3 regions of the Klebsiella sp. SYXHC3 genome follow, and region 1 is predicted to be linked to each of the others. Evidence: predicted binding sites of a transcription regulator. Region 1 holds the regulator's gene; each other region holds the start of a gene.
The links. The regulator LexA, encoded in region 1, represses DNA repair genes until DNA is damaged. The targets are predictions, from matches to a motif close to TNCTGTATGTACATACAGNA.
Positions count from the first base shown of each region.

Region 2: the regulator LexA is predicted to act here: its motif matches at 1,728-1,747, upstream of dinG (ATP-dependent DNA helicase DinG).
Region 3: the regulator LexA is predicted to act here: its motif matches at 1,943-1,962, upstream of dinB (DNA polymerase IV).

Region 1 covers NZ_JBXUNG010000009.1:36,753-40,029, reverse strand. Annotated here, with positions in the region: gene AC2CGP_RS19395 (CsbD family protein) at 50-259, opposite strand; gene dinF (MATE family efflux transporter DinF) at 435-1,760, opposite strand; gene lexA (transcriptional repressor LexA) at 1,831-2,439, opposite strand; gene AC2CGP_RS19380 (diacylglycerol kinase) at 2,562-2,930, opposite strand; gene plsB (glycerol-3-phosphate 1-O-acyltransferase PlsB) at 3,061-3,277, shown strand, end outside.
Region 2 covers NZ_JBXUNG010000006.1:59,071-62,347, reverse strand. Annotated here, with positions in the region: gene dinG (ATP-dependent DNA helicase DinG) at 1-1,714, opposite strand, end outside; gene rhlE (ATP-dependent RNA helicase RhlE) at 1,910-3,250, opposite strand.
Region 3 covers NZ_JBXUNG010000003.1:22,984-26,260, forward strand. Annotated here, with positions in the region: gene nqrF (NADH:ubiquinone reductase (Na(+)-transporting) subunit F) at 1-680, shown strand, start outside; gene nqrM ((Na+)-NQR maturation NqrM) at 683-898, shown strand; gene AC2CGP_RS09625 (glycerophosphodiester phosphodiesterase family protein) at 955-1,815, opposite strand; gene dinB (DNA polymerase IV) at 1,975-3,030, shown strand; gene AC2CGP_RS09635 (GNAT family N-acetyltransferase) at 3,033-3,277, shown strand, end outside.

The sequences.
Region 1 (3,277 bases):
ATCACTATGCCGTTAGACAGGCATAAACAGGGGGTCAAAACCGCGTTCGCTACCAGCGCGTATCGTTCTTACGCTCCCAGTCAGACACCTCTTTTTCGGCCTGATCTTTGGCATAGCCGTAGCGTTCCTGAATTTTACCGACCAACTGGTCGCGCTTCCCTTCGATGACCGTCATATCGTCATCGGTCAGCTTACCCCACTGTTCCTTGGCTTTACCTTTCAACTGTTTCCAGTTACCGCTGATTTCGTCTTTATTCATCATTACGTCCTCATCATTCGGTGGGTTAACAGCCCGTTTTGTTCCGGACATGGTAATAACTATAGATGACAATGCTGGCACCGATTCGTTATTCGGAATTTTTAACCATCAGGTCGATTGAAAACGCTGGGGGGATTTTCCCGGCTCGCGCTACGCTGAGCCGGGCTTTTTACATTCAGGAGGGTGAGTTAAACCAGGTGCCACGCTGCCAGTGGCGGCGCCAGATGAGCGCCAGCGAAAGCCCACGCAAAGCCAGGAACACGGCCAGCGCCAGCCACAGGCCGTGATTGCCGAGCATAGGCACAGAGAGCAACGTCACCGCAAACCCCGCAGCGGCTACCGCCATGCTATTACGCATCTCCGCGCCGCGCGTCGCGCCGATAAACATGCCATCCAGCAGATAACACCAAACGCCAATCACCGGTAGGATCATCTGCCAGAACAGATAGCGGTCTGCCAGCTGCTGCAATGATGGGATAGAGGTCAATAGCGCGATGATATGCTCACCGGCCACGCTGTAGATTAACGCGAACGACAGCGCTACCATTCCCGACTGCCGACAGGCAGCGCGCCAGACTTCCAGCAGTTGGCTACCGTCACGCGCGCCGTAGGCTTGCCCGGAATGCGCTTCGACGGCATAGGCAAAACCGTCCAGCGCGTATGCGGTAAAGGTCAGCATGGTCATCAGTACCGCATTGACCGCCACCACGTCGCTGCCAAGACGGGCGCCGAAGACGGTGATGGCGCCAAAGCAGAGCTGCAGCAGCAGCGAGCGCAGCATGATGTCGCGGTTAAGCGCCAGCAGGCGCCGCATATTGCCGCGCCACGCCTCCTTCAACATGGCAAACGTCACGCCACGCAGCGCCAGCACCCGTTTCGCCATCAGCAGGCCGATGATAAAGGTGGCGTATTCCGACAGCGCCGTCGCCAGCGCCGCCCCCTGCACGTTCATATGCAACCCCATCACCAGCCACAGATCGAGCACGATATTCAGCAAGTTGCCGACCACCAGCAGGATGACCGGGGCGCGAGCGTACTGCACGCCAAGCAGCCACCCTAACAGCACCAGGTTGGCCAACGACGCCGGGGCGCTGAGCCAGCGGATTTCCAGGAACCGCCTGGCCTGTTCCAGTACCGCCTCGCTCCCGCCGACGATATGCAGCGCGAGGTCAATAAGCGGCATGCGGAACAGAACGATGAGCAGCCCGGCGGCCAGCGCCAGGATCAGCGGTTGCACCAGCGCGCGCGCCAGGCGCTGCGGATCTTTGGCGCCATAGGCCTGAGCGGTTAAGCCAGTGGTGCTCATTCGCAGGAACAGCAGCAGCATAAAGAGGAAACTGGTCGCCGTCGCGCCGACGGCGACGCCGCCAAGATAGACGGGACTATCGAGATGGCCGACAACGGCGGTATCGACCAACCCAAGCAGCGGAACGGTGATATTGGAGAAAATCATTGGTAGCGCGAGGCGCCACAGTGCTTTATCGGCGGCGTTGAGCAGCATGAAGAGGGACCAGACAGAGGAGGAACATCGCAGCGTCATGCATCATGATGACGCTGCGTTAAGACGGGAGTTACAGCCACTCACCGTTACGGATCACGCCGACGGCCAGACCTTCAATGGTGAAGCTCTGCTGGCGCAGATCGACGACGATTGGAGAAAACTCACTGTTTTCCGGCAGCAGTTCAACGATGTTGCCCTGCTTTTTCAGACGCTTAACGGTCACTTCTTCATCGATACGCGCGACAACCACCTGGCCGTTACGCACGTCCTGAGTTTTATGCACCGCCAGCAGATCGCCGTCGAGGATACCGATGTCTTTCATCGACATCCCGCTTACGCGCAGCAGGAAGTCGGCATTCGGTTTAAACATCGCCGGATCAACCTGGTAGTGACCTTCAATATGCTGCTGCGCCAGCAGCGGCTCGCCGGCGGCAACGCGGCCAATCAGCGGCAGACCATGTTCTTCTTCCGTCAGCAGACGAATGCCGCGGGAAGCGCCGGAGACGATTTCAATCGCGCCTTTACGCGCCAGCGCTTTCAGGTGTTCTTCCGCCGCATTTGGGGAACGGAACCCCAAGCGCTGAGCAATTTCCGCACGCGTCGGCGGCATGCCCGTTTGGCTGATGTGATCCCGGATGAGATCAAACACCTCTTGCTGCCTGGTCGTTAACGCTTTCATTCCGCCCCCTGGGTGTATATACAGTTATGCTGTGAGTATATACAGCTAATGGTGATTTTGGAACCACATATCATATAAAAATCAGGAGATTCTTTCCGTTTTGCGAGCGTTGCCGACAAGACTTAGCGGTAATGCGACCACAGCAGCATGGCCCAGGTGATCAGCGCGATGATTATCGCCAGCAGCACCGCTGCCGACCCCATATCCTTTGCGCGCCCGGAAAGCTCATGATGCTCAGGCCCGATACGATCAACCACCGCTTCAATCGCGCTGTTAAGAATTTCGACTATCATCACTAACAGGACCGAGCCAATGAGCAGGACTCGCGTAATGACATCGACATCCAGCCAGCAGGCTATCGCCACGGCCACAATAGCGGCGACGCCTTCCTGACGGAAAGCGGCTTCATTAACCCATGCCGCGCGGAAACCTTTCCAGGAATAACCTGCTGCTTTAATGATTCTGGTTAACCCAGTGGTATTATTGGCCATCAAAAAGAACCTTTTAATGTAAATGACGTCGCTGAGTGTACGTGTTTGCCGTGTGACAACGGAAATTTTGTACGCTTTCTGTTATTCTTGCCGCGCATTTGCATGATTAACCAGAGGCTTCACATCGTTTATGTCCGGCTGGCAACGAATTTACTATAAATTACTGAATTTACCATTACGGGTGCTGGTAAAAAGCAAGTCTATTCCGGCAGAACCTGCTCAGGAATTAGGGCTCGATACCTCGCGTCCGATAATGTACGTCTTGCCTTATAACTCCAAGGCGGACCTGCTGACCCTGCGCGCCCAGTGCCTGGCGCATGATTTACCCGACCCTTTTGAACCGCTGG
Region 2 (3,277 bases), on a different contig from region 1:
GTCGATAGCGCGGCTGGTCGCCCTGCACCAGCAGCATCAGGCGCAGATCGGTAACATGTTCCAGAAAGCGATTCATGGCCCGCCCGCTGGCGAACAGCACCAGCATACCAAGATGCTTTTTGCTCTCGACCTGCTCACGGAAAAAAGCCGCCATTTCGGCGATGTGCTGCTCTTCGTTATCAATAAGCGGCTCATAGCGCATTTGCGGAATAATGATTTTTCCCTGCTCTACGTGATTGAACGGCGAGTCCAGCGCCACGAAACGATCGCCCGCTTTCTCTTTCAGACCGCTCATCTCCTGCAGGCGCGAGAAGCTATTCAACGAACGCAGCGTCGCCGAGGTGACGACAATATGCGGCACGCTGCGCCACAGCAGGCGTTCGAGCTGATCGCTGACGCGGATTCCCACGCAGTGGAACCAGACATGGATCTGGCCATCGCGAATCTCGCGGGTGGCCCATTTGGTCACCGGCGCGCCGGAAGACTGCGCCATTGAGGCCAGCCGCCACAGCTTGCTCTGACTTTCGAACATGCCAAGGGCCCGGTTCATCTGCAGCAGGATACGATGCAGACGCACCACGTCGTGGCTGCCGGTCTTTTCGCTGAGATCGTTGAGAAACAGCTCCGCCAACCCGCGTAGCATTTCGGTGAGCTTGGCCAGCCGCTGGCAAATCTCCATCACTTCCTGCGGCAGTTCGCCCATCGGGAAGCGATGCTCCGCCTCCTGGGCGGCAGGCATATAGAGATTGAGAATATTATTGAGCGAGGCGATAAGCTCATATAGCTCTTCGCAGTGTTCATTTAACCGTTCCGGATTGGCCAACGGCGGCGTGGTCTTCGGACGGAACTGCTCCATGCAGGTCGCCACCAATTTGCTGAACAGATCCAGCTGCAGCCGGTACCAGGGCGCGGTTATCTCCGCGCTCATCTCTAAGGCGTCGCGGGCGACGTCCGGCAGATGGTGGCCTTCGTCGAGCACCAGCAGCAGGTTTTTCGGCTCTGGCAGCACCGCTTCGCTCTCCATGGCCGCCATCACCAACGCATGGTTGGCCACCACCACTTCCGCTTCCTGGATTTCGCGCCGGGCGACGAAGAATGGGCATTCGCGGTAGTAGTGGCAGTTGCGGTTAAGACAGCTGGCTTTATCGGTGCTTAGCCGCCCCCACAGGGCGTCATCAATGGGCTTGTCGGTATGATCGCGCAGGCCGTCCCATTTATAGCCGTCGAGATCGGTTTTCAGCGTCGCGCAGAGCTTTTGTTCGGCCTGGTTTTTTGGCGTCAGATCGTCATCGAGGAACGCCAGCAGATCCTGCTGCGTCGCCTCGGTACTGGCCAGCGCCGCCAGATTACGCGGACAAACGTAGCGGCCACGGCCAAAGGCGGCGGTAAAGCGCAGGTCGGGAATAATCTTGCGCAGCAGCGGCAGGTCTTTACTGTAGATTTGATCCTGCAGCGCGACGTTGGCGGTACTGACCACCAGCGTTTTTTGTTCCTCACGGGCAATGGCGATGCCGGGGATCAGATATGACAGCGTTTTGCCGACGCCGGTCGGCGCTTCGATAGCCAGATGCCGCCCCTCTTCCCCGGCGAGCGTTTTCGCCACATCGGCGATCATCTGCCGCTGCGGGGCTCGGGGGATAAAGTCCGGGATCTGTTCCTGAAGCGCCTTATACCAGGCGGCGATTTGCGCTTTAAGCGCAGCGGTCAAAGCCATGAGAAAACCTGAATACTGTATAAACAGCCACTATTGTGCCATTTTTGCCGGCCAGGAGGTATTGCTTTCTGTAGAGGGTGGAATCGCGCTCGATAAAAACGCAATGAACGGTAAAAAAAACGGCCCGCCGCCGCGCACGCGGAGAGACGGGCCGTGATGATGCCTGGGCGCTTTATCGTCCCAGGCAGCAGCATATTATTCGCCGGCAGGTTTACGCGGGCGACGGCGACGCGGTGGTTTACCGTCCTGGGTACGCGCTTTCGGCGCTTCGCCATCCTGACGGCGCGGCGCCTGCTGGCTACGGCCCTGGCTCTGACCACCGCGTCCTTGCCCCTGACCGCGGCCACCGCCGCCACGCTGCTGACGACCATTTTGAATCGGCTCCGCTTTAATCGACGGATCCGGCTCGTAACCGGCAACAGCAATACGCGGGATCTCTTTTTTCAGCAGGCGTTCGATATCACGCAGCAGCTTATGCTCGTCCACGCAGACCAGCGACAACGCTTCGCCGGTCGCCGCCGCGCGTCCGGTACGGCCAATCCGGTGCACGTAATCTTCCGGCACGTTTGGCAGCTCATAGTTGACCACGTGCGGCAGCTCTTCGATATCGAGCCCGCGCGCGGCGATGTCGGTGGCGACCAGCACACGAATGCCGCCGGATTTAAAGTCAGCCAGCGCGCGGGTACGCGCCCCCTGGCTCTTATTGCCGTGGATGGCGGCGCTACGGATACCGTCTTTATTCAGCTGCTCCGCCAGATGGTTGGCACCGTGCTTGGTACGGGTAAAGACCAGCACCTGCTGCCAATTGCCTTCGCCAATCAGCTGCGAGAGCAGTTCACGCTTACGTTTCTTATCCACAAAGTGAACGTGCTGGGTGATCTGCTCAGAGGCGGTGTTGCGGCGCGCCACTTCGACTTCCAGCGGGTTATGCAGCAGTTTTTCCGCCAGCGCCTTGATCTCATCAGAGAAGGTGGCGGAGAACAGCAGGTTTTGACGACGCGGCGGCAGTTTAGCCAGCACGCGGCGGATGTCGTGGATAAAGCCCATATCCAGCATGCGGTCGGCTTCATCCAGTACCAGCACTTCGACTTTATCCAGGCTGACCGCGTTCTGATGTTCAAGATCCAGCAGACGGCCTGGGGTGGCGACGAGGATATCGACGCCGCCGCGCAGCTTCATCATCTGCGGGTTGATGCTCACGCCGCCGAAAACCACCAGCGAGCGGATATTCAGATATTTGCTGTAGTCGCGGACATTCTCACCCACCTGCGCCGCCAGTTCGCGGGTCGGCGTCAGGATCAGGGCGCGCACCGGACGGCGCCCCTTCGCGTGCGGCTGCTCCTGGGTCAGGCGCTGCAGCAGCGGCAGCGTAAAACCGGCGGTCTTGCCGGTCCCGGTCTGGGCGCTGGCCATCAGATCGCGGCCCTGCAGTACTGCCGGGATCGCCTGCTGCTGGATAGGGGTCGGCTCAACGTAGCCCTGCTCGGCGACGGCGCGCAGGATATCGGGATTCAGGCCAAGGGAATCAAAAGACATAACAACTCCGAACCGCCCCGGCCCGTT
Region 3 (3,277 bases), on a different contig from region 1:
ATATTCCCGATGAATATCGCTCAGACTGGGATAAGTTCAACCTGTTCCGCTATGTCTCTGAGGTGAAAGAGCCGACCCTGCGCGCCTACTCGATGGCTAACTACCCGGAAGAGGAGGGCATCATTATGCTCAACGTGCGTATCGCCACGCCGCCGCCGAAGGTTCCGGATGCGCCGCCGGGGATTATGTCGTCCTATATCTGGTCGCTGAAGCCTGGCGATAAGGTGACGATTTCCGGGCCGTTTGGCGAGTTCTTTGCCAAAGAGACCGACGCCGAGATGGTGTTTATCGGCGGCGGAGCGGGCATGGCGCCGATGCGTTCACACATCTTTGACCAGCTTAAGCGCCTGCACAGCACGCGTAAAATCAGCTTCTGGTACGGCGCGCGTTCGCTGCGCGAAATGTTCTATGACGATGAGTTTGAACAGCTGGCGCGCGAAAACCCCAATTTTACCTTCCACGTCGCGCTCTCCGATCCGCTGCCGGAAGATAACTGGACCGGGCATACGGGCTTTATCCATAATGTTCTGTATGAAAACTATCTGCGCGACCATCCGGCGCCGGAAGATTGCGAGTTCTATATGTGCGGGCCGCCGGTGATGAACGCCGCGGTGATTAAAATGCTCAAAGATCTGGGCGTCGAAGATGAGAACATCATGCTCGACGACTTTGGAGGCTGATGATGTGGACGGTATTTGTCGCGACCTTTGTGATTTTTGCGCTGGTGATCCTCGGCATGTCCCTGGGCTACCTGGTGAAGCGTAAGAGTATTCAAGGCAGTTGCGGCGGGATCTCCTCGCTGGGGCTGGAGAAAGTCTGCGACTGTCCGGAACCGTGCGATGCGCGTAAGAAACGTCTCGCCCGCGAGGCGCAGCGCCAGCAGCAGCGCATTCTCTAATGCGCCGACGGCGCTACGCTTGCGTTTTTCAGGCCGCTTTCGCGGCCTTTTTTATCTTACTGCCAGTTTTTCGCCTGCGCCGGAGAATCCACCATCACGCCGTCGGCGCCTAATTCTTTCGCCGTTCGATAATCTTCCGCGCTATTGATGCCGAAGAAAATGATGTGGGCCTGGCCCTGCGAGCGGAAGCAATCCATCGCCTCTTTATCCCAGGTGAGCGTCGCCGGAGAAACGCCTTCACCAAGGGTAAACTTCTCGACTACCTCCACCTTGCGCTTTAGTTCCAGCCCGTACCACTTATCGCCATCGCGCTGGCTGTCTTGCTGGCACTGGTGGCTGAGCGAAACGTTTGCAAGCCTGGTTCGGGTTTCGCTGCGGCTAACAAAGCGGGGGATCGGTTGCGGCAGAGCGGCGATATAGCGGTCTTCGGTGGAATAAACCCGTACCCGGTCGAGGCTATGGGTATTTTTTAACACCTCCAGCAGGCGTTCGCCCATCACCGCCGGTTCGGCATCCGGTGATTTTATATCGATGTAGAAGAAGGTCTGCGGCCACTGCTGCAGCACGCTTTGTAAGGTCGGGATCGTGGCCTGCTTGCCGCGCCACGGATGGCTGTCATCGCCCCATTTCCAGCCGGCATCGACTTTTGCCAGCTCGGCGGCGGTTAAGCTTGAGACCTTGCCCTCGGCGTTGGTCAGGGCGGAGAGATCGCTTGAGCGATAGAGCACCGGTACGCCATCGCGGCTTAGCTGTACCGTAATCCAGATGGCCTGTGCGTGATTTTCCAGCGCCAGTTTGATGGCCGGTAGGGTGTTTTCCGGCGCATCGCCGGTACCGCCGCGGTGGGCAATCAGCTGCGGATTGGCGAAAACGCTGCCGGTCGCCAGCAGACAGAGTACCGTGAGTATTTTCTTCATGATTGTATCTTCCTGATTCATTATTTAAATGTATGAAAATAAAGGTTATTTGTTTCACTTTTATGTTGTAACAGCTTTTTTGGCGGTTGAATTAAAAAAAGAATAAAATTTGCGTGTAGTTTTGCTATGCTGTATGGGTATACAGTGTTGGGCAAGGCGATGCGTAAAATTATCCATGTCGATATGGACTGCTTCTTCGCAGCGGTGGAAATGCGTGACAACCCGGCGTTGCGCGATATCCCCATTGCAATCGGCGGCAGTCGGGTACAACGTGGCGTGATTAGTACCGCGAACTATCCTGCGCGTAAGTTTGGCGTGCGCAGCGCGATGCCGACGGCGACGGCGCTTAAACTGTGTCCGCACCTCACGCTGCTGCCGGGGCGCTTTGATGCCTACAAAGAAGCCTCGAACCACATCCGCGAAATTTTCTCCCGCTATACCTCGTTAATCGAGCCGCTGTCGCTGGATGAAGCCTACCTTGACGTGAGCGACAGCGTACACTGCCACGGCTCTGCCACGCTGATGGCCCAGGAGATCCGCCAGACCATCGAGCGTGAACTGAATCTCACCGCTTCTGCGGGCGTGGCGCCGGTAAAATTCCTCGCGAAAATTGCCTCAGATATGAACAAGCCGAATGGCCAGTTCGTCATTGCCCCGCATCAGGTGGCGGAGTTTGTGCGGTCTCTGCCGCTGGCGAAAATTCCCGGCGTCGGGAAGGTGTCGGCGGCGAAGCTGGAAAATATGGGGCTGCGTACCTGTGGCGACGTGCAAAACAGCGATCTGGCGATGCTGCTTAAACGTTTTGGTAAGTTTGGCCGTATCCTGTGGGAGCGCAGCCACGGCATTGACGAGCGCGAAATCCATAACGATCGTCAGCGTAAATCGGTCGGCGTCGAGCGCACTCTGGCGGAAGATATTCATGAGTGGTCAGACTGCGAAGCGATTATCGAAAATCTCTATCCCGAGCTGGAACGCCGTCTGGCGAAGGTAAAACCGGATCTACTGATCGCGCGTCAGGGCATCAAACTGAAGTTTAACGATTTCCAGCTCACTACTCAGGAGCACGTCTGGCCGCGGTTAAACAAAGAGGATTTAATCGCGACCGCGCGCAACGCCTGGCTTGAGCGTCGGGGCAGCCGCGGCGTGCGGCTGGTGGGGTTACACGTAACTCTGCTCGACCCACAGCTTGAACGACAACTGGTACTTGGACTATAACGATGTTAACGATCAGGGCGTATTTAGAAGATGATTTTCCGGCGCTGTGCGCCATTTTTTTGCGTGCGGTTAAAGAGACCGCCAGCCGGGATTATTCTCCCGCGCAAATTGCCGCCTGGGCGCAGGTTGATGAATCCCGCTGGCGGCAGAAACTTGCCGATTCGCAAGTGCTGGTGGCGGTTATTGATAATCAGCCGGTTGGATTTATCACTGTTGTTAATGATTATATCGACCTCTTTTTCGTCTC